DNA from 2 places in the Brevibacillus sp. TJ4 genome. Region 2 is predicted to be linked to the other one. Evidence: riboswitches for the same ligand, from Rfam matches in the RefSeq annotation. Region 2 holds a riboswitch; the other holds the start of a gene.

Region 1 (10,631 bases), 1.6 Mb from region 2:
TCGGAGGACGCCGAGGTGGCCAACCATGGGTAAACTGTACAGAGAATTGATCCGCATGCGCTTCCTGACGATGCTCGCCTACCGGGTCAACTACTACAGCGGCGTGATCATCTACGGGATCAATATCGGCGCCTACTACTTTTTGTGGGGGGCGATCTACGGGGAGCGGCAGGAGCTGGGCGGGTTGTCCGTCGAGCAGATGACGGCCTACGTGGCGATCGCCTGGATGTCCCGCGCCTTTTACTTCAACAACATCGACACGGAAATCGCCCAGGATGTACGCGAGGGCAAGGTGGCGATCGAGATGATCCGCCCCTACAACTACTTGTCGGTGAAGACGGCGCAGGCTTTCGGGGAAGGGATTTTCCGCCTGCTGTTTTTTGCCGCCCCGGGCATCTTTTTGATCAGTCTGGTCATTCCGTTTCACTTTCCGGCGACAGCCGCGGACTGGGGGCTGTATCTGATCAGTCTCGGCTTCGCGTTTTTGATCAACACGCAGATCAATCTGGTTACCGGCCTGTTGACCTTTTTCCTGTTCCGCAACGACGGCATGATGCGGGCCAAACGGGTAGTGATCGACCTGATGTCCGGTCTGGTGCTGCCGATCAGCTTTTTTCCGGGATGGGCGCAGACGGCGATGGGCTTTCTGCCGTTCCAGGCGATCAACTACTATCCCAGCCTGATTTTTACCGGCGCGGTCGCTCCGGGACGCGCCTGGGAACTGATCGGCCTGCAATGCGTATGGGTGCTGGTGATTCTCGTGCCAATCGCGCTGCTCTGGCGGAAGGCGCGCAACCGGCTCGTCGTGCAAGGAGGGTAACAGATGCAAGCAATACAAAATGCCAAGCACATCATCACGATTTTCGCCACCTATTTGGGGCAGTATTTTAAAACGAGGCTGGCCTACCGGGCGGACTTTTTGGGAGACCTCGCTTCCAACCTGATCTCCGAATTGATCAATCTGGTCTTTATTGTCGTCGTGTTTCAGCACGTTCCTCTGATGAATGACTGGACGAGGGACGAAATCATTTTCATCTACGGATTTTTCCTGATTCCGTACGCGCTGTTCTCGATGTTTTTCGGCTTTTGGGACTTCAACGAGCGATATATCATCCGCGGCGAGATGGACCGCATCCTGACCAGGCCGATCTACAACCTGGCCCAGGTATGTCTGGAGTCGATCGCGCCGGACCGCATATTCGGCGTGATCACGGGCCTGATCATCATGGGCTACGCGGCGATTCAGCTTGATCTTACCTTTACCTGGTACGATCCGTTTCTGTTCATCGGTTTGGTGATCAGCGCGGTTCTGATTTACGGCGGGGTCTACACGGCAATTTCCGCGATCAGCTTTTTCTCCGACTCGCGGACGGGGATTGCGCCGATGATTTACAACATCCAGCAGTACGGACGCTACCCGGTCGATGTGTACAACAAAGTGATCCGCTTTGTCCTCACCTACATCCTGCCGTTTGCGTTCGTCGGGGTCTATCCCGCCGCGTACTTCCTGCGCAAGGAGACCTGGTATGGCTACGCGGCACTGACTCCGTTGATGGGTGTCATTTTCTTTACCCTGGGTATTTTGGTCTGGAACTGGGGCGTCAGCAAATACAGAGGAGCGGGATCGTGATGATCCTGCTCTTTTTACGTTGACATCAGCATCGAGGGTCATTTAATCTATTTCATATTAAATAGATAGGAATTATTAATCATTCATGTCCCGACAACCGTTCGTGAGAGGTGGACCGCTTATGAAATCGTACGCAGAGCAACCAAATGGAGTATTTTCGTCTGTCTGTTCACTGGATTGTCCGGACCAGTGCGGACTGCTTATACACAAGCAGGATGGAAAAATCGTCAAGGTAGAGGGCGATCCGAATCATCCGGTGACACAGGGGAACATTTGCAACAAAGTGCGCAACATGCCGGCACGGCTGTACGACCCGCAGCGCCTCCAGTATCCGCTCAAGCGAGTCGGCAAAAAGGGCGAAGGGGAATTCGAGCCGATCAGTTGGGACGAGGCGATCGAGACGATTGCTTCCAAATGGAAGGAGCTGATTGCCGAAGCAGGACCGCAAAGCATCCTTCCCTACAGCTTTTACGGCAATATGGGACGGCTGAACGCCGAGTCGATGGATTTGCGCTTTTTTCACCGCCTGGGAGCGAGCCGCCTGGAGCGGACGATCTGCAATTCGGCTGGCGGTGTCGGCTACAGCTATACGATGGGCGCTGCCCTGGGGACGGACCCGGAGGATACGGTCCACGCGAAGCTGCATATCATGTGGGGCATCAACACGATCAGCACCAACATGCATCAGGTCGTACTGGCGGAAAAAGCCCGCAAACACGGGGCGAAAATCGTCGTCATCGACGTGCACAAAAACCGTACGGGGCAGTGGGCCGACTGGTTTATCCCGATCCGTCCGGGCACCGATACGGCTTTGGCGCTCGGCATGATGCACGTCTTGTTTGCCGAGGGCATGGAGGATACCGCTTTTCTGGAGAAGTACACAGTCGGGCATGACAAGCTGCGTGAGCACGTGCGCGCCTACGACCCGGCGACAGTATCGGCGATTACCGGGGTGCCCGCAGGGGACATCGTCAAGCTGGCGAGGCTCTACGGGGAGACGTCTCCTTCCTTTATCCGCATCGGCAACGGGCTGCAGCATCACGACAACGGCGGGATGTGCATCCGGACGATCGCCTGTCTGCCGGCGATTACGGGCCAATGGCTGGTCAAGGGCGGCGGAGCGCTCAAAGGCAACAGTGCGTACCTGCTGTACAACAAGCCTGCCTTGCAGCGCCCGGATGTGCTCGCCGATCCCGCGACGCGCAGCATCAATATGAATCAGCTCGGCCAGGCGCTCACAGAGCTGGACCCGCCTGTGCTCTCGCTGTTCGTCTACAACTGCAATCCCGCTCTCGTCGCGCCGGAAGGAAACAAGGTGCGAAGCGGGCTGGCACGCGAGGATTTGTTCACCGTCGTCCACGACTTGTTTGCGACCGAGACGGCGCAATATGCAGACATCGTGCTGCCGGCTACGTCGTCCTTTGAAAACACCGATTTGTACACATCCTACTGGCATCTCTACATGCAGCTTCAGCAGCCGGTGATTGCACCGTACGGCGAGAGCAAGTCGAACGTCGAGGTGTTCCGCCTGCTGGCAAAAGCGATGGGCTTCACCGATCCGATGTTTGCCGACAGCGATGAAGAGCTGATCCGGCAGGCGCTTGATCATCCGCAAAACCCGTATATCCAGGACATCAGCTACGAGACGCTGGCAGCGAACCATTTTGCCAAAGCGCGTGTAACGACGCCTTTTATCGAAAATTTGCCGACGCCGAGCGGACGCATCGAGCTGTATTCGAGCCGCATGGAAGCAGCCGGATACCCGCCGCTGCCGACGTATACGCCCTTGCCGGAAGACAGCAGCTATCCGTACCTGTTTATTCCCGGACCGAACCACAACTTCCTCAACTCGACGTTTTCCAATAACGAGAAGCATGTCAGCATGGAGAAGGTTCCGCGCCTGTACATGAATGAACAGGATGCCCAGGCGGCAGGGATTGCGGACGGCGATCTCGTCCGGGTGTTCAACGACAGGGGAGAATGTGAGCTTGTGGCGACGGTAGGAGACAGCGTTCTGCCAGGCGTCGTCGTCACCCAGGGACTGTGGGCCGACGTGCCGGGCACTGGAGCCCGCCACTTCGTCAATGCGCTTACCCCGGATCGCGTCGCCGACATGGGCGGAGGGGCTACCTTCTTCTCAGGGCGGGTGGCCGTAGAGAAAGGGCAAGTGCAATCTGCTATTGTCAACGGAAAATGAACCGCAGTATAATAAGCATACAACTACACATTCCTTCGGGGCAGGGTGAAATTCCCGACCGGCGGTGACCGTGGAAAACACGGCAAGCCCGCGAGCCTCCCGAGCAGCGATGCGACGGAGTGCAGGATCTGGTGAGATTCCAGAGCCGACAGTACAGTCTGGATGGGAGAAGGATGACGACAGTACGTTTTGACACGTGCTTGTTTGCTTATGCAAACCGGCAAACACGACGGGGGCAGTCTGTGTACAACCAGCCCTGTCTTTGTCATACGCCTGTGAACGCAAAAGCCCTGAGGATTCTTTTTTCCTCAGGGCTTTTTTGTCTGGCAAGCAACATTCACGTGAAAAAATGTAACCTGTTGCCATTCCTCAAGAAGGAGTAGTCAAAATGAGGAGATGGTAAACATGAAAGAAACAGCTTTGCACCAGACGCGCGCAACCCAGCGCCTGGTGACGATTCCTATGCTCGCTGCAGTCGGCTTTGTCTTGCAGTACCTGGAGTTTCCGATTCCGTTGATGCCGTCCTTTTTGAAGCTGGATTTCAGCACGCTTCCGGCTTTGATCGGGGGGCTGATCTACGGACCGGCGGCAGGGGTCATCATTGAAGTGATGAAAAATGCATTGCACATGCTCTTTAAAAATACTGACGGGCTGATTATCGGGGAGGTTGCCAACGCTCTAGCAGGGGGCAGCTTTATCCTGATTCCGGTGATCATGCATCGTTTGCGAAAAGGAAAAGCCGGTTTTGTACTGGGCCTGGCTGCCGGTACGTTGCTGATGACTGCTATCATGGGACTGTTCAACGCCTGGTTCCTGCTGCCAGCCTACGCTGCCCTGTACCAGATGCCGCTGGATCAGTTGCTCGCCAGCTTCGGCGCAAGCAGTGTCTGGTCACTGGTGCTGTACGGAATCGCCCCGTTCAATATCGTAAAAGGTGTGCTGATGGCGGCCGTCGCCTATCCGCTGTACGTCAAGCTGGCTCCCCGTCTGCTGGCGCGAACCATTAATTGACAATGCGCAAAAGACTTGCTAAGATGCCAGATAGAAAGGCAATGACAGGACCCGCAGCCACACAGCCTTGTCCCAGAGAGTCGGCCCCCGTCTGCAAGGCCGATACACAGGCGTGACTGTACCCCATCCTGAAGCCGCCGGCGATGAGCCGTGCCGGGTGCCCGCCGTTACCGGGAACAATGAGTGAATCGCAGCGACAGTTGCGGTTAATCAGGGTGGTACCGCGGAAGTTGATCCTCCGTCCCTATGTGGGATGGAGGATTTTTTGCATTTTGCAGAGCAAAGGAGATGAGCAGTCGATGAAACAGGAAAAATCATTTGTAAAGGAGATCACCCCGCAGTCAGAGGACTTTTCCCGCTGGTATATCGATGCGATCAAGAAGGCGGAACTGATGGACTACACGCCTGTGCGCGGGTGCATCGTGTTCAAGCCGGACGGCTATGAGCTGTGGGAGCGGATTCAGGCCGCGATGGACAAGCGTTTCAAAGAGACCGGCCACCGCAACGCCTACTTCCCGATGCTCATTCCCGAATCGTTTTTCCAGAAGGAAAAGGAGCATATCGAAGGCTTCAACCCCGAGCTCCCCTGGGTCACGGAGGCGGGCGGCGAGCAATTGGAGGAAAAGCTGGCCCTGCGTCCTACTTCGGAGACGATGATCGGGCATATGTACAGCCAGTGGATCCAAAGCTACCGCGACCTGCCTGTGCTGATCAACCAGTGGGCCAACGTCTTCCGCTGGGAGAAGCGGACGATGCCGTTTTTGCGCACCTCCGAGTTTCTCTGGCAGGAAGGACACACCGCCCACGCCACGGAAGAGGAAGCGCGCGAAGAGACGATGCAGATGCTGGAGATTTACCGGGACGTGGTAGAGCAGGAACTGGCCATCCCGGTCTGGAAGGGGCAAAAAACGCCGAGCGAGCGGTTTGCCGGTGCTGTCGATACGTATTCGATCGAAGCGATGATGAAGGACGGCAAGGCAGTCCAGGCTGGCACCTCCCATTACCTCGGAGAAAATTTCTCGCGCGGCTTCGAGATCAAGTACCTCGATCGCGACAACCAGTTCAAGTACGTCCATACGACCTCCTGGGGCAGCTCGACGCGGCTGATCGGGGCGATGATCATGGTGCATGGCGACGACAGGGGGCTTGCCTTCCCGCCGCGCGTCGCACCGACACAAGTGATTATGATTCCTGTCGGGCCGCTCAAGCTGCGTGAACAGGTGATGGCTGCGTTCGATCCGTTGTTTGACGCGCTCAAGGCGGCAGGCGTTCGCGTCCGCGCCGATTTGCGCGAGGAGACGCCAGGCTGGAAGTTCAACGAATGGGAAATGCGCGGGGTGCCAGTACGGCTGGAGATCGGTCCGCGCGATGTGGAAAACGGTCAGGTCATTTTGGCCCGCCGCGACACTGGAGAGAAGGTGACAGTGCCATTGGCAGAAGCAGTCGAGGCTGTGACGAATTTGCTGGCAGACATTCAGCAGCATATGTACCAGCGCGCAGTCGAGTTCCGCGAAGCCAACTCGCATCTGGAGATTGATACGCTGGAGCAATTGGTCGCCCACGTCGCCGCATGCGAGCAGGACAACAAGGTGAGCGGCTGGGTTCTCGCCGGCTGGTGCGGCGACGACGCCTGCGAAGCGAAGGTAAAGGAAGAGACGAAGTTTACCTCGCGCAATATCCCGTTTGAACCGCCGCAGCAAAAGCACACATGCATCACCTGCGGCGAAGTGGCCAGGCATACGGTCTGGTTTGCCCGGGCGTATTGATCTGCCAGTTTCAATAGGAAGCGCAAAAAAGCTGCTGCGATCTGGCTCAGCAGCTTTTTCTGTTTCGATCTGCCCTGTTCTTCTTTCCGCAATTCTCTTACAATGTAGTCATAATTGACTAATAGCTACCCATTTCTGACTAAGGGGGTTGCCGGATGAGGGAACATGCCGAGCTGCTGTTGCGATTTATTATCGATCATACCTTCGACGAGATTTTTATTACGGACGATCGTGGCAATGTGCGGGAAGTCAGCCCTTCCTGCGGCGAGCTGTACGGTGTCGAGGCTCAGGACCTGTTGGGACAAAATGTGTACCGCCTGGAGGAAGCGGGGGTGCTCCGCCCATCGGTCACGGCGCTCGTCCTCACCACGCGAAAAAGGCAGACGCTCGTGCAGCAAACAAAGACGGGCAGACAGGTCGTCGTATCCGCTTTTCCGGTTTTTGACGAGGCGGGAAGTCTGCTTGGGACGGTCAGCTTTTCCCGCGACATTACGGAGCTGGAGCAGTTGAAAAAAAGAAATGACCAGGTCGCCCAAACGATACTGCACTACCAGAAAGAGATCGAGGAGCTGCGGACCAAGCAGGTGCAGGGACTGTTTCTCCCCGAAGGCAAAATGAAAAAAGTGCTGGAGGTCGTATCGAAGGTGGCCGACCTCGATGTCACGCTGCTTTTGGAAGGCGAATCGGGCGTGGGCAAAAACCGTCTGGCGCACATGATTCACGAGATGTCGGAGCGAAGGGGTGAGCCGTTTGTCGAGGTCAACTGCGGGGCGATCCCGGAATCGTTGATCGAAGCGGAACTGTTTGGCTACGAGGAAGGCTCATTTACCGGAGCGAAAAAGGGTGGCAGAATCGGTTATTTTGAAGCAGCCGGACGCGGCACGCTGTTTCTCGACGAAATCGCCGAACTGCCATTGCATCTACAGGTAAAGCTGCTGTCGGTCCTGCAAAACCAGACTGTCACTCGCGTAGGCGGAACGGACAAGATCAGGCTGCATTGCCGGATCATCTGCGCCACAAACCAAAATCTCGAACAACTGGTGGAAGAGAAAAAATTTCGCAAAGACCTGTTCTACCGGATCAACGTCATCAAGCTCACGATCCCGCCGCTGCGCGAGCGTCGCAATGAAATTGTTCCGCTCATTTACGAGATCACCGAGGAGTGCAAGGCGAAATACAAGATCAACAAGCAGCTTGCGCCGGGCTTTGTCGACTGGCTGACACAGCAGGAATGGCCGGGGAATGTGCGGGAGCTGCGCAATTGTATCGAAAACGCGATGATTACCGCAAACGGTCCGTATATCGATTTGCCCCAGGATTTGCTGGAGGACAGAAACGAAGCGGTACGAGAGGAAGAAATCGGCTATCACCAGTACATGACAGCGATCGAGCGGGAATTTATTTCCCGGATGTACAAAAAGTACCCGAGCAGCGTGCTGTTGGCAAAGCATCTGGGCATCAGCCAGTCGACGGCCAACCGCAAAATCAACGCCTACGTTCGCAAACAGGGTAGTCAAACATGACTACGAATATCTGAATTTTCCGCAATATCCCGATTGGCACGGTGATTGCTACTGAGTATGGCAGTCCAAAAAGGAGGGATTATTGCATGAACCACAAGTATTCTCCGGTCGATTCACAGCAATCACCGCGCTTTACCGGGGTCAAAACCTTTATGCGGCTGCCTCATGTCCGGACAGAGGAGGACATCGACTTTGCCGTCGTCGGCGTTCCGTTTGACACGGGAGCGAGCTTCGCCGTCGGGACGCGCTTTGGGCCAGAAGCCGTACGCTCGATGTCTGCGCTGCTGCGCCCGTACAATCCGGGGCTCGAAGTCGATATTTTCCGTTACTGCTCAGGCGTGGACTACGGCGATCTGGCAGTCAATCCCGGCTATATCGAAGAGTCGTACGAATGGATCGTGGAACAGCTCGGCAAGCTGCTTGCACATCAGGTCGTTCCGATTTTGATCGGCGGCGATCATTCCGTCTCGCTGCCCCACCTGCGGGCGATGGCCAGACAGTACGGAAAAGTAAGCCTCGTCCATTTTGACTCTCATGGCGATACGTGGGATTCCTACTTTGGCAAAAAGTACAACCACGGCACCGTGTTTCGCCGGGCTGCCGAAGAAGAACTGGTCGATCCGTCTCGCTCGATCCAGATCGGGATGAGGGGAAGCCTGTACGGACCGGATGACTTGAAGGACGGGGAAGGATTGGGCTACCGCATTATCACCACCGATCAGCTCAAGCAGATGACGCCTGAAAGGCTGGGAGAAGAAATTCGCAAGCGCGTCGGCGACAACCGGGTGTTTGTTTCCTTTGACATTGATTTTCTCGACCCGGTGTACGCGCCGGGCACAGGAACACCGGAGATCGGCGGGTTTACTACTTACGATGCACAGCAGTTTGTCCGCCAACTGACAGGGCTGCATATCGTCGGCTTTGATCTCGTCGAGGTTTTGCCAGACAGGGACCCTGCGCGGGTGACGAGTATGGCCGCAGCCAATATCGCCTACGAATTTATTTCGCTGGTTGCCTGGAACAAGCGGGCAAAGACCGGCGTACAAACGGGAGGGGATGTACATGGTCAGCGGAATTGATGTCTCCGTCATGCTCGTGTATTTGGCGGTTTTGGCGATCATCGGCTTTGCCAGCGTCCGGTCGGTAAAAAACCACCATGACTTTCTGGTCGCCGGCGGGAGGTTGGGCTATGGACTGTACGTGCCGGCGATGGCTGCCGTTGTCCTGGGTGGGGCATCCACCCTCGGCGGCTCCGGCCTGGGATACACGTACGGCATCTCCGGCATGTGGCTCGTGCTGATGATCGGGCTTGGCATTACCGGCATGGGTGTGCTCTTCGCAAAACCGCTCAGCCGGGTGCGGGTATACAGCGTCAGCGAACTGCTGGGCAATCGGTTTGGCCCGGGCAGCAGGATGATCAGCGCGGTAATCATGGCCGTGTACGACCTGATGGTATGCGTGACCGGGGTAATCGCGATGGGAATTGTACTGTCGACACTGTTCGGGCTGTCTGACACGACAGCGATTGTCCTCGGCGGCTTCGTCGTCCTGATGTATACGATTGTCGGCGGGATGTGGGCCGTGACGCTGACGGATGTGATCCAGTTCTGGGTGATGACGCTCGGCCTGATAGGTTTGCTGCTGCCGATCGGACTGTATCATGTTGGCGGCTTTGGCGGCCTTTTGCAGCAAGTCGATCCGGCGCACGTACAGCTTTTGAATCTGGGAGAGTCTCGCATTTTTGCTTATTTTCTTCTGTACTTTTTCGGTATGATGATCGGCCAGGACATTTGGCAGCGGGCCTTTACGGCGAAAAGTGAAACGGTATTGCGGAGAGGTACGATCTACGCCGGGCTGTACTGCATCGTCTACGCAGTGGCGGGCGCTTTGATCGGGATGACGGCAAGCGTGCTGATCCCCGGCTTGGCTGATCCGCAGCAGGCGATCCCGCAAATGGCGCTCCAGTACCTGCCTGTCGGTCTGTTCGGTCTGGTGATGGCAGCCATTGCCTCGGCGGTGATGTCGACCGCCTCCGGGACGATCATGGCTTCGGCGACGGTCATCGTCAATGACCTGTTCCTGCCGTATGCCAAAAAGGAGTACAGCGACCGCGCCAAGCTCAACCTGACGCGCCTCGTTTTGCTGATCGCCGGAGCTTGCGCCATTATGATTGCTGCCTGGCTGAAAGATATTGTCGTCGCTTTGGATGTAGCCTACGCGCTGCTGACGGGCAGTGTGTTCATCCCGATCCTCGCCGCCTTTTTCTGGAAACGCGTAACGGCACGGGTCACACTGTGGTCAATGGCAGTCAGCGCCGTCGTCGTCATCGCTGATTTGAGCATCGAAGGGCTGGCTTCGCTCAATGCGATCATGTTTGGCATAGCGGCTTGCGGTATTACGATGCTGGTCGGGACGTGGATCACGTCAAGGCGTTCAGTGGACGACAACGCATCGATATAGAGAAAAAGTAGAAAAAGTGGAGAGAATACCTGCTGTCCCTAAAG
Region 2 (10,631 bases):
CTTCCAGAGGGGTAATCAGCCCGTTTTGGATGAGCCGAATCTTCATCGTTTCTTCTCCTGCCAGTAGGTTGGGGAATCGAAGAGATGCGCGGCACGATTTTGCCGAGAACGAGCTCATAGGCGGCGAGCAGTGCAGCCTTGCTGGGCGGTGCGGGACTGACACGCTTGTTGACTGAGTCCACGTGACTTTCCTCCTTGCGTAGCCTTCTTCTTCTTTTCCCATGCTATGACTGCCAGTTTGTCTCCTATCCGAAGTTTTTCGCGCCTCTTTTCATTTGTAGTGTGCCTCATTTAGTATCTTTCACATCCCGGCTTTCTGCGGCAATCACGCTGTTTTTTGTTTACTTACTGCGGAAAAAGGGTATATAATTCAGAAGATACTTGCAATGGAAAAAACTGTGTCTCGATATCAATAAAAGGAGTCTACTTCATGTCGAAACGTCCGTTTTCCCGTTTATTTGGATCGAATACAAAGCCAAAAGGGGGGCTGTTCTTCACTGACCTGCAAAAGCAGGGAGAGGTGCGAGTACCGCAGCATTCTACCTTGGCGCGGCAGTTGGCCATGATCCAGTTGCGAGATGAAGATTTGGCGATTGCCAAGGCAATCCAGCCAATCATTGTAGAACATATCGATAAAATTGTAGACGCTTTCTACGAAAGCATTGCTACCGAAGAGCTGTTGATGCAAATTATTGACCGCAACAGTTCGATCGACCGGCTGAAGCTGACGCTGAACCGGCATATCCAGGAGATGTTTTCCGGCAGGATTGACGAGGAGTATTACCAGCAGAGAAGCAAGATCGCGGCAATCCACATGCGTATCGGGCTGGAGCCGAAATGGTACATGTGTGCCTTCCAAAACCTGCTGCGCTCGATTATCGAGCTGCTGAACCAGTCCATCCCGGACAAGCAGGAGCTGGTGGTGGCGATTCAAGCCGTCAACAAGATTTTGAGTATTGAGCAGCAAATCGTGCTTGAGGAGTACGAGAAGGAGCATGAGCAGGTCCGTCAGAGCGAGCAGCAGAAAAAGGACGAGCTGCGTGCCGTTCTGGCCAATTCCGCTCACGAGCTGGCCGCTGTGGCAGAAGAAAACAGCTCTTCCGTAGAAGAGTTGACCGAGCAGTCCCGCGAAGTGCTTCGCTTTGCCGAAAACGGGGCGGACTTCTCCAGCAAGGCGCAGCAGCTTTCTGTCGAAGGAAAGGAAAAGCTCGAGAACCAGCAGCAGCAGATGAATCTGATCGAGCAAAGCGTGGGACAGATCGCCCGCGAGATGGACATGCTCGAAGAAAACGCGGACAAAATCCGCGGTATTGTCGATGTCGTCACCGAGATTGCCGAGCAAACGAACTTGCTGGCTTTGAACGCGGCGATCGAGGCGGCGCGCGCAGGCGAGCAGGGGCGGGGTTTTGCTGTGGTGGCCGACGAAGTGCGCAAGCTGGCTGAGCAGACAAAACGGTCGGTTTCCGGAGTGCGCGAGCTGATTGAAAAAACGAACCAGCAGACAGTCGTCCTGTCATCGGTTGTCAAAGAGATTCAGGGGCTGGTTCATTCCAGCACGACGATGACAAGCGAGACCAATGCCTTTTTCGAGGGGATTATGAACGCTGTTTCCGAAAGCAGGGAGCAGAGCGGTCGCATCCAGCAGGAGCTGGAAAATTTCTTCCGGGTCATGGAGGATATGAACAACGCGGTTGCCCAGGTGGCAGAGTCGGCCGACGAATTGTCGGATATTACGGAGAATTTGTAGCAGGCACTTATTTGTCTACATATTTTACAAGAAGAAGCTGTCCCGTTTTTCGGGGCGGCTTTTTTGTATGGAGAAAAGGTGTCCGGTGGCGGATTCCGCTGTGCGCTGCGCAGCGAGCCGAGCCGGTTGCGGCCAAGGAAACGCTAGTCTTTTTTCCGGGATCAAGCCATAAAATGTACTACTGGGAGGTGACGGGCGTGGCGAAGTTTCGAACCCGTCGGCGTTGGAGAAACCCGCTTTCCCGCACCAAAGCGTTCTTTATTGCGCTGGTCATTTTTTTTGTGTTGATTATTCAATCACTCGTTTTGCTGGAAAAACGGCTGGAACCTACGCTGAAAATACTCGCAGCGCAAAAAGCGGAGCAACTGGCCAAGGAAGCGATCACTGATGCTGTGACGAAGCGGATTTCCCAACAGGGCGTCGACTTTAACGAAATCGTGATCATCGAGAAGGATAACGAAGGGCGAATCCAGGCGTATCAGTTCAACTTTCGCGAATATGCGCGCATCGTCGGGGAGACGACAGCGCGTGTACAAAACAGGCTGAAAGAGTTTGAGACGGAGAAGGTGGATCGCACCGTGCCGCTTGGGCTGGCTACGGGAAACAGCTTTCTGGCGTCGATGGGGCCAGATTTGCCGATCACGTTCGTACCGATCGGCTCTGTCAAGACGAGGCTGGAGACGGAGCTGGATGAAGCGGGGATCAATATGGTGCTGGCGACCGTCTATATTTACGTCGAGGTCGATTTGCGGATCGTCATTCCGTTTGCCACCGAGGAGCAGACGGTGACGACGAGAATCCCGATTACCCATTCGCTGATTATCGGCGACGTGCCGCAATACCTGTACAACAATCCGGACGGCAAGCCGGACGTGCCGCGAGCCAGGTCCGAGTACCAGTTGAATATGCCGGCGGATTGAGCGCTGGAGTCAGGGGTGTATTTTTCCACTTTGCACTTTTGGCAAGAAAAACAGGACAAAAGAGACGCAGAGTATGGTATAGTGGTAGGCAACTGAATACCAGCCTTCAGGGCAGGGTGAAAGTCCCGACCGGCGGTAATGACGAACGCACGTCTGAGCCCGCGACTCGCAGACCAGCTATTGGCTGCGACTGACTTGGTGGAAATCCAAGGCCGACGGTAAAGTCCGGATGGGAGAAGGTATTTGGAATAGCCTTTGCAAGCTGTTTTTTCGAAAAAAGCGGCATGCAAGGGCCTGCTTTCTTATGCCCCGCGCCCACAAGCACAGGGCATTTTTTATTGGCAAAGGAGGGAAAAGTAACACAGGCATCAATTTCATAGGCGATCTTCAGGGCAGGGTGAAAGTCCCGACCGGCGGTGATGACGATGAGCGTCTGAGCCCGCGACTCGCAGACCAGCTATCTGGGCTGCGACTGACTTGGTGGAAATCCAGGGCCGACGGTAAAGTCCGGATGGGAGAAGATGTGTTTGGCTTTCGTGCGCCGTCGAAAAAAACGGCATAAGAAGGCTTCTTTCCCCATGGCCCTGAAAACCCGGAGCGGTTTTTGGGGCTTTTTGTTTGCGAAAGGAGAGGAACATGGAGGACGCACGATATATGGCAATGGCTATCGAACTGGCGAAAACGGCAGAGGGACAGACGAGTCCCAATCCGCTGGTCGGGGCGGTAGTCGTCAAGGATGGTTTTGTGATCGGCATGGGAGCGCATGTGCGGGCAGGCGAACCTCATGCCGAGGTTCACGCCCTGCGCATGGCGGGCGAGCGGGCAGCATGCGCGACGCTCTACGTGACGCTGGAGCCATGCAGCCACCACGGAAAGACACCTCCATGCGCGGATGCGGTGATTGCAGCAGGTATTCGCCGCGTCGTAATCGCGACGCTCGATCCGAATCCGGCAGTTTCCGGTAGAGGTGCGGGCAAGCTGCGGGCGGCCGGAGTGGATGTCGTCGTCGGTGTCCGGGAAGCGGAGGCAGTCCGGCTGAATGAAGTGTTCTTTCATTTTATCCAGACCAGGCGGCCGTTCGTCACAGTCAAGACCGCGAGCACTCTGGACGGAAAAATTGCAACATCGACCGGTCACAGCAAATGGATCACCGGAGCAGCAGCACGCGAAGAGGTGCATGAGCTGCGCCGCAAACACGACGCGATACTGGTCGGAGCAGGCACGGTCCTGGCCGATGACCCCGAATTGACTGCGCGCAGGGACGGTCAGCCCTACGGCAAACAGCCAGTGCGGGTCATTTTGGACAGCAGATTGCGCATCCCGCTGTCCGCGCGCGTAGCACGAGTAGATCAGGCGCAGACGTGGGTCTGTACTACAGCGCGTTCGCCCGAGACAAAGCGCGAGGCGTTGGCCAGCCAGGGTGTGCAGGTGATCGTTTTGGATGAGCCGATCACGGTGGATGCGGTACTGTGTGCCCTCGGCGAGCGGGGCATTACCTCTTTGCTGGTGGAGGGAGGCGCGGAGGTGAACGGTTCGTTTTTGCGAGCGCGAGCCGTACAAAAGCTGATCAGCTATGTGTCGCTCAAACTGGTCGGCGGAAAAAACTCTCCTACCCCGTTTGGCGGCAGCGGCTTTGCCACGATGGACGAAGCCGTGATCTTGACCGGTACGAGCGTTGAGCAAATCGACGAGCAGGATATTCGCATTGTCGGTTACCCGTTGTGGAGAGAGCGGCATGTGAGAGGAGAGGAGGAAGGAACATGTTTACAGGTCTGATTGAGGAAGTTGGGCGTTTGGAAGCGATCGTGGGAAATGAGCAGGCGGGTTGTCTGGTGATCCGTGCGGAAAAGGTACTGGAAGGAGTCCAGCCAGGTGACAGCATCGCGGTCAACGGAGTCTGCTTGACCGTCACCTCTTTTACAGCTCGCCAGTTTCGCGCGGATGTCATGCCAGAGACATTGAACAAGACAAATCTGGGACGGCTGCGAACAGGGCAGCGGATCAATCTCGAACGGGCGATGCGGCTGGGGGATCGGTTTGGCGGTCATATCGTCTCGGGACATGTGGACGGTACGGGCGTGATTCTCTCCCGCCAACCGCATGCCAACGCGGTGCTGTTTCGCATCGAAGCCGCTCCGCAGTTATTGAAATACGTGATCCCGCGTGGCTCGATCTGCATCGACGGCATCAGTCTGACCGTCGTCGATGTGGAGGAGCAGAGCTTTGCCGTTTCCATCATTCCCCATACATTGGCCCAGACGAACTTGCAGGATCTGCGGGCAGGGGATTGGGTCAACCTGGAAATGGACGTAATCGGCAAGTACATCGAGCGATTGATGGGGGCTCGCCGTACTGACGAGGGAAAGACAGAAAACGGACTCAGCCTGGCATTTTTGCAGGAAAACGGATTTGTTTGACGAGGAGGGAAACGAGATGTTTCATCGCATAGAAGAGGCGCTGGAGGATTTGCGTCAAGGCAAGACGGTTATCGTCGTGGATGATGAGGACCGGGAAAACGAAGGGGATTTCGTCTGCCTGGCGGAAGCGGCGACGCCGGAGATGATCAATTTCATGGCAACCTACGGGCGCGGGTTGATCTGTGCACCGATCACGCTACAAACGGCACAACGCCTTCACCTGCAGCCGATGGTGGCAAACAATACGGACAAGCACGGCACGGCCTTTACCGTATCTGTCGACGAGATCGGTACGCATACGGGCATTTCCGCCCAGGAGCGTTCCCGGACCGTTCTGGCGATGTTGGACGAGACGAAGCAGGCAAGTGACTTTCGCCGGCCGGGACACATCTTTCCGCTGGTGGCCAAGCCTGGAGGCGTACTGCAACGGGCCGGGCATACGGAAGCTGCTGTCGACCTGGCTCGTATGGCGGGGAGCGCACCCGCAGCCGTAATTTGCGAAATCATGGACGAGGACGGTACGATGGCGCGTCTGCCGCAACTCGAAGAGATCGCCCGCCGCTTTGATCTGAAGCTGATTACGATTGCGGACTTGATTCGTCATCGGATTCAGACGGAGTCGCTCGTCAATCGAGAAGTGACCGTCGAGTTGCCGAGCGAATACGGAGACTTTCGGATCGCCGCCTACACCAATTTGTTGGACGGCAAAGAGCATGTCGCGCTGATCAAAGGAGAGATTTCGCCGGACGAAGCAGTGCTGGTGCGGGTTCATTCCGAGTGTCTGACTGGCGATGTATTCGGCTCGCTTCGCTGTGATTGCGGTCCGCAGCTACACCATGCACTGCAGCGAATCGAGCAGGAAGGCAAAGGCGTGCTGCTGTACATGCGCCAGGAAGGGCGGGGGATCGGACTGATCAACAAACTGCGCGCCTACCAGCTTCAGGAGCAAGGTCTGGATACGGTGGAGGCGAACGAAAAGCTGGGCTTCCCTGCCGACTTGCGGGAATACGGCATAGGGGCACAGATTTTGCGTGATCTGGGTGTTCGGCGGATGCGGCTGCTGACCAACAATCCGCGGAAGATTCGCGCCCTCAGCGGGTATGGCTTGCTGGTAGACGGACGCGAGCCGATCCAGATGCCGGATCAACAGCATAACTGGCGGTATTTGTCTGCCAAGCGCGAGAAGCTGGGACATTTGCTGCAACGCATGTAAAAAACAGGAGGAGAGACACAATGAAAACACATGAAGGAAATCTGATTGGAACCGGACTTCGTATCGGGATTGTCGCAGGGCGATTCAACGAACTGATTGTCAGCAAACTGGTAGGAGGAGCACTGGACGCCCTGAAGCGGCATGGCGTGAACGAAAACGACGTTGAGGTGGCATGGGTGCCGGGGGCGTTTGAAATTCCCCTGATTGCCAAAAAAATGGCCGAATCCGGGCGTTTCGATGCAGTTGTGACGCTGGGGGCGGTCATTCGCGGCGCTACTCCGCATTTTGACTACGTCTGCAACGAATGCGCCAAAGGAGTGGCTTCCCTTTCCCTGAGTACGGGAATCCCCGTCATTTTCGGCGTGCTGACTACCGACACGATCGAGCAGGCGATTGAGCGGGCAGGCACCAAGGCAGGGAACAAGGGCTGGGAAGCTGCTAGTGCAGCGATCGAAATGGCCAACTTGTCACGGCAATTTGCCTGAGCGCCATCAAAATCATCCCTTCGGCACAAGAGCCGAAGGGATTTTTCTTTATTTAGCAACAGTCCTTATCGCCTGCGAAACTCCCGCCAGATGGCAGCGAGCGTCTCTTTGTTCCACGTCCGCTTCGCTCCGTACAGAAGCCGGGTGATCCCGCTCATCATCGTCTGCTGATCCTCCGTGTACGGATACCAGTTCAACTCCCGCTTCTTGTCCCCGGGATCATGGATGATCGAGATGCTGTGCGTAAATGATTGCAGGCTGCCCATCCCGCGGTACCGGCCGATACCGCTCTGCTTGACGCCGCCAAAAGGCAGGTGCGGGTTGGCAAAGCTGATGATCACGTCGTTGATACAGACGTTTCCGCTTTCCAACCGCTCGGCGATCCGTCGCGCCTTTTGCTTGTCCTGTGACCAGACGGATGCGTTCAAACCGTACGGAGAGCTGTTGGCAAGCCGGATCGCTTCTTCTTCGTCGGATACGGCCATGATCGGAAGCACCGGACCAAACGTCTCCTCCTGCATGATTTTCATCTCCTGTGTCACTCCGGTCAGCACGGTTGGCGGCACAAACATCCCCTCATCGGGGAAAGTGCCTCCGGTGACGGCTGTCGCACCGTTGGCGATCGCATCCTCGACGTGTTCGCGGACGATCTCGATCTGTCTGGGGAACGTCATCGAGCCTATCTCGACCTGATCGGGAAAGCCTTGCCGCAGCACTTTCGTCTTTTCTGTAACAAGCTGGACAAAGCGGGTGTACACCGTTTCGTGGACGTAGACCCGTTCCACCGACATGCACACCTGGCCGGAATTGGTAAAAGCTCCCCAGACAGCGGCGTTGGCAGCGCGCTCCAAATTGGCGTCGGCACAGACGATCATCGGGTCTTTTCCACCCAGCTCCAGTTCGACCGGAATCAACTTCTCGGCTGCAGCCGCCATGATCGTTTTTCCTGTGCGCACCGATCCGGTGAAGAAAATTTTATCAGGATCCGCCTGTACCAGCGCTGCTCCGACCTTGCCCCCTCCGTGCAGGACGGAAACGACATCGGGCGGGAATGAGACGGCGCGAAACAGTTCCTCGATCGCCAGTCCGGTCGCCGGGGTTACCTCGGACGGCTTGAGCACGACTGTATTGCCTGCCAAAAGTGCCGACAGGACGGGGATGACAGCGAGCTGAAACGGGTAGTTCCACGGGGCGATGACAGCGACTACGCCCATTGGCTTGTAGTGAATGTACGACTTTTTGGGCCAGAGCAGCAATGGCGTCTTCACCTTTTGCGGAGCGAGCATGCGTCTGGCGTTCTTTTCGTAAAAGCGAATCGTATCGACAGTCACGAATATTTCTGTCATGTATGCTTCAAACAGAACTTTTCCCGTATCGTTGCTGATGCGTCTGGCCCATTCTTCGCCGTGTTCGACCAGAAACTCGCGAAGCCTTCTTAAATAGTCGAGCCGGACCTGCAAGGGAGTGGCAGCCCATGCAGGGAAAGCCTCCTTTGCCCGTTTCATCGTCTCGTTGACTTGCTCGTCTGTAGCTACCGGCAGCGTGCCGGAGAATTCCCCGGTAGCGGGATTGTGCAGGGAAAGGAGCGACATGTTGCAATCACCTCTATGGATCGGGGCTTTTGCCCCGGAATCGGTCGTGTGCTTATCCTCCATTCTAGGTTTCGCTCTTTTCGCCTGTCAAATGAAAGGAAGCGGTGCTTCCCCAGATTGCAGACAAACTCCCTCGCTGAACGAACAGCAGAGGGAGTTTGTTTAATAATTTGATGAAAATACCGAAGGTGTTTTGATCGTTCACCTTTTGGCGACCTGATTTCCATAGCCAGGTCGCCATTTTTTTCAAGTTCATGGCAGCGAAAACAAGCATCGCCTGCATCGTGACCTTCTCCAGTCCTCGTAAGGTCGTCCAACGCATGCCATGCTTTTCCTTCATATCAGCGAATACACGTTCAATCGTTTCTTTCCGTTTGCTATAGATTTGTTTGTTTTCCTCGGTATGCCGGAGGTGGTCTACCTCTTCGAGGTAATCAGCCCAGATGTGGCGACTCACTCTCTTTGTGTAGTCTTTACTTTCCGTGCATTGTTTCAAGAACGGACAACTTCGGCAAACTTGAGAATTTGATCGATAGATACGGTACCCATCCTTGTTTGTTGTCTCATATGTTAAGATTTGCTCGTTCGGGCAGATGTAGCAGTCGAAATATTCATCATACACATATTCGTGCTTTTTAAAAAAACCTTCTTTGGTGCGTGGTCTTGTGTAGGGCATAACGGGGCGAATCTGGTCATCAAGGAGTGTTTTACTGATGTAAGGCGTCTTGTATCCCGAGTCCACTGCCACAGCTTGAGGCTGTGCAAACGTCTTTCGCACTTGATTCAAAACATCCTCAAAAACCTGACTGTCATGCACATTGCCTGGCGTTACCTTGGCACCAAGCACAAATCCATTTCGATCACATGCTGTATGAAAACTATAAGCAAATACACGTTCCTTTTCCCCTTTTACAAACAATCCGCAATCCGGGTCAGTTGTGCTGACTTTCACCTCCTTCTTCGAAGTTTCTGTCTTTTTTTCAAGGGGCTTCTTTCCATGTGCAATACGATCCTGATTGATTTCTTCGTCCAGCAGCTCTTGATATTTCTTCGCTTGTTCTTCAACGATTTCTTTCACGTATTTATGCTTATTCGCACTGGCTTTTACATGCGTAGCATCAATGAAAAGCACATCAGGCTTCACGAATCCATGATGAACCGCCTCCTCCAATATTCGAAGGAAGATCGACTCGAAGAGTTGAGTATCCCGAAAACGGCGAACATAGTTCTTGCCTAGGGTCGTGAAATGGGGAATGGGCTGACTGAAATCATAGCCAATAAACCACCGATAGGCAACATTGGTTTCGATCTCTTTAATCGTTTGTCGCATGGAACGAATTCCAAAAATATATTGGATGAAAGCAATTTTAACTAAGACTACAGGGTCAACACTGGGTCTGCCATTGTCATGACAGTAGAGGCTTTCCACCAAGTCATAGATGAACGAAAAGTCGATTGCATTTTCAATTTTTCTTACGAGATGATCTTCTGGCACCAACTCATCTAGCGAGAATGCAGATATCTGATAACGCCCTTCGGCCTCTTGCTTATTAAGCATAATGCCACCTCTAAAAAATAACTTTTGAAAACGTAACATGTTCTATATTCAACAAAAAAGCCTGCAGACCCTGTTCCTTACGGAACTTTGTCTACAGGCTGAGGAAGCGGTGCTTCCCGTCACCGCTTCCTGCTCTGCCGCTCCCAGCGAATGAGATACGGATATGGATCAAATGCCCATTCATTCCCGCCTGTCTCCCGGTACATCCCGTAGTGGAGATGGGGCGGAAACTTTCCGGAAGTGCCCGGCTTGCCGTAGCCGGAGCTGCCGACGTAGCCGATGACCTCTCCGGGCTCGACAATATCTCCTTGCTTCAGGCCTTTTTTGAATGAAGAGAGATGGGCGAAATAGTGGTACACATTGCTCATGTCCCGCATGCCGATCCGCCATCCGCCATAGCGGTTCCAGCCAATGACTTCGATGATGCCGTAGCCGGTGCTCAGTACCGGCGTACCGTGACTGGCGAATATGTCTGTTCCTTCGTGAATTCGTCTGCCGCCCCAGCCGCGCGGGTAGCCCCAGGTGCTGCGGTAGCTGTATGTGTATCTGCTCGGGATGGGGAAGCTACGTCCGTCCAAATCGAGATGCTGGTACTTTTCGTATATCGTGGAAAACTGGTCGATGGTGCGTACTGCGCGGTCTCGCTGGTAGTAGTTCCACAGTCCGATCAGCCAATCTTCACGGGCGTACCCGTAGGAA

The links. A riboswitch is a leader RNA that binds a small molecule or an ion and turns the genes downstream of it on or off. The one in region 2 is predicted to bind FMN.
Region 1: linked by a shared signal. The riboswitch ahead of ACAF76_RS17260 (ECF transporter S component) and the one ahead of ribD (bifunctional diaminohydroxyphosphoribosylaminopyrimidine deaminase/5-amino-6-(5-phosphoribosylamino)uracil reductase RibD) in region 2 are both predicted to bind FMN.

What each region holds. Positions count from the first base shown of each region.
Region 1 is NZ_CP185865.1:3,518,940-3,529,570, reverse strand. Features, by position in the region: gene ACAF76_RS17280 (ATP-binding cassette domain-containing protein) at 1-33, shown strand, start outside; gene ACAF76_RS17275 (ABC transporter permease) at 26-820, shown strand; gene ACAF76_RS17270 (ABC transporter permease) at 824-1,630, shown strand; gene ACAF76_RS17265 (molybdopterin-dependent oxidoreductase) at 1,752-3,827, shown strand; FMN riboswitch at 3,855-4,005, shown strand; gene ACAF76_RS17260 (ECF transporter S component) at 4,233-4,838, shown strand; gene proS (proline--tRNA ligase) at 5,138-6,604, shown strand; gene ACAF76_RS17250 (sigma-54 interaction domain-containing protein) at 6,760-8,127, shown strand; gene speB (agmatinase) at 8,214-9,206, shown strand; gene ACAF76_RS17240 (sodium:solute symporter family transporter) at 9,190-10,587, shown strand.
Region 2 is NZ_CP185865.1:768,688-779,318, forward strand. Features, by position in the region: gene ACAF76_RS03530 (hypothetical protein) at 1-182, opposite strand, end outside; gene corA (magnesium/cobalt transporter CorA) at 1-46, opposite strand, end outside; gene ACAF76_RS03535 (globin-coupled sensor protein) at 431-1,747, shown strand; gene yunB (sporulation protein YunB) at 1,936-2,667, shown strand; FMN riboswitch at 2,766-2,912, shown strand; FMN riboswitch at 3,047-3,194, shown strand; gene ribD (bifunctional diaminohydroxyphosphoribosylaminopyrimidine deaminase/5-amino-6-(5-phosphoribosylamino)uracil reductase RibD) at 3,304-4,443, shown strand; gene ACAF76_RS03550 (riboflavin synthase) at 4,428-5,084, shown strand; gene ACAF76_RS03555 (bifunctional 3,4-dihydroxy-2-butanone-4-phosphate synthase/GTP cyclohydrolase II) at 5,101-6,297, shown strand; gene ribE (6,7-dimethyl-8-ribityllumazine synthase) at 6,318-6,782, shown strand; gene ACAF76_RS03565 (aldehyde dehydrogenase family protein) at 6,848-8,374, opposite strand; gene ACAF76_RS03570 (IS1182 family transposase) at 8,439-9,932, opposite strand; gene ACAF76_RS03575 (M23 family metallopeptidase) at 10,052-10,631, opposite strand, start outside.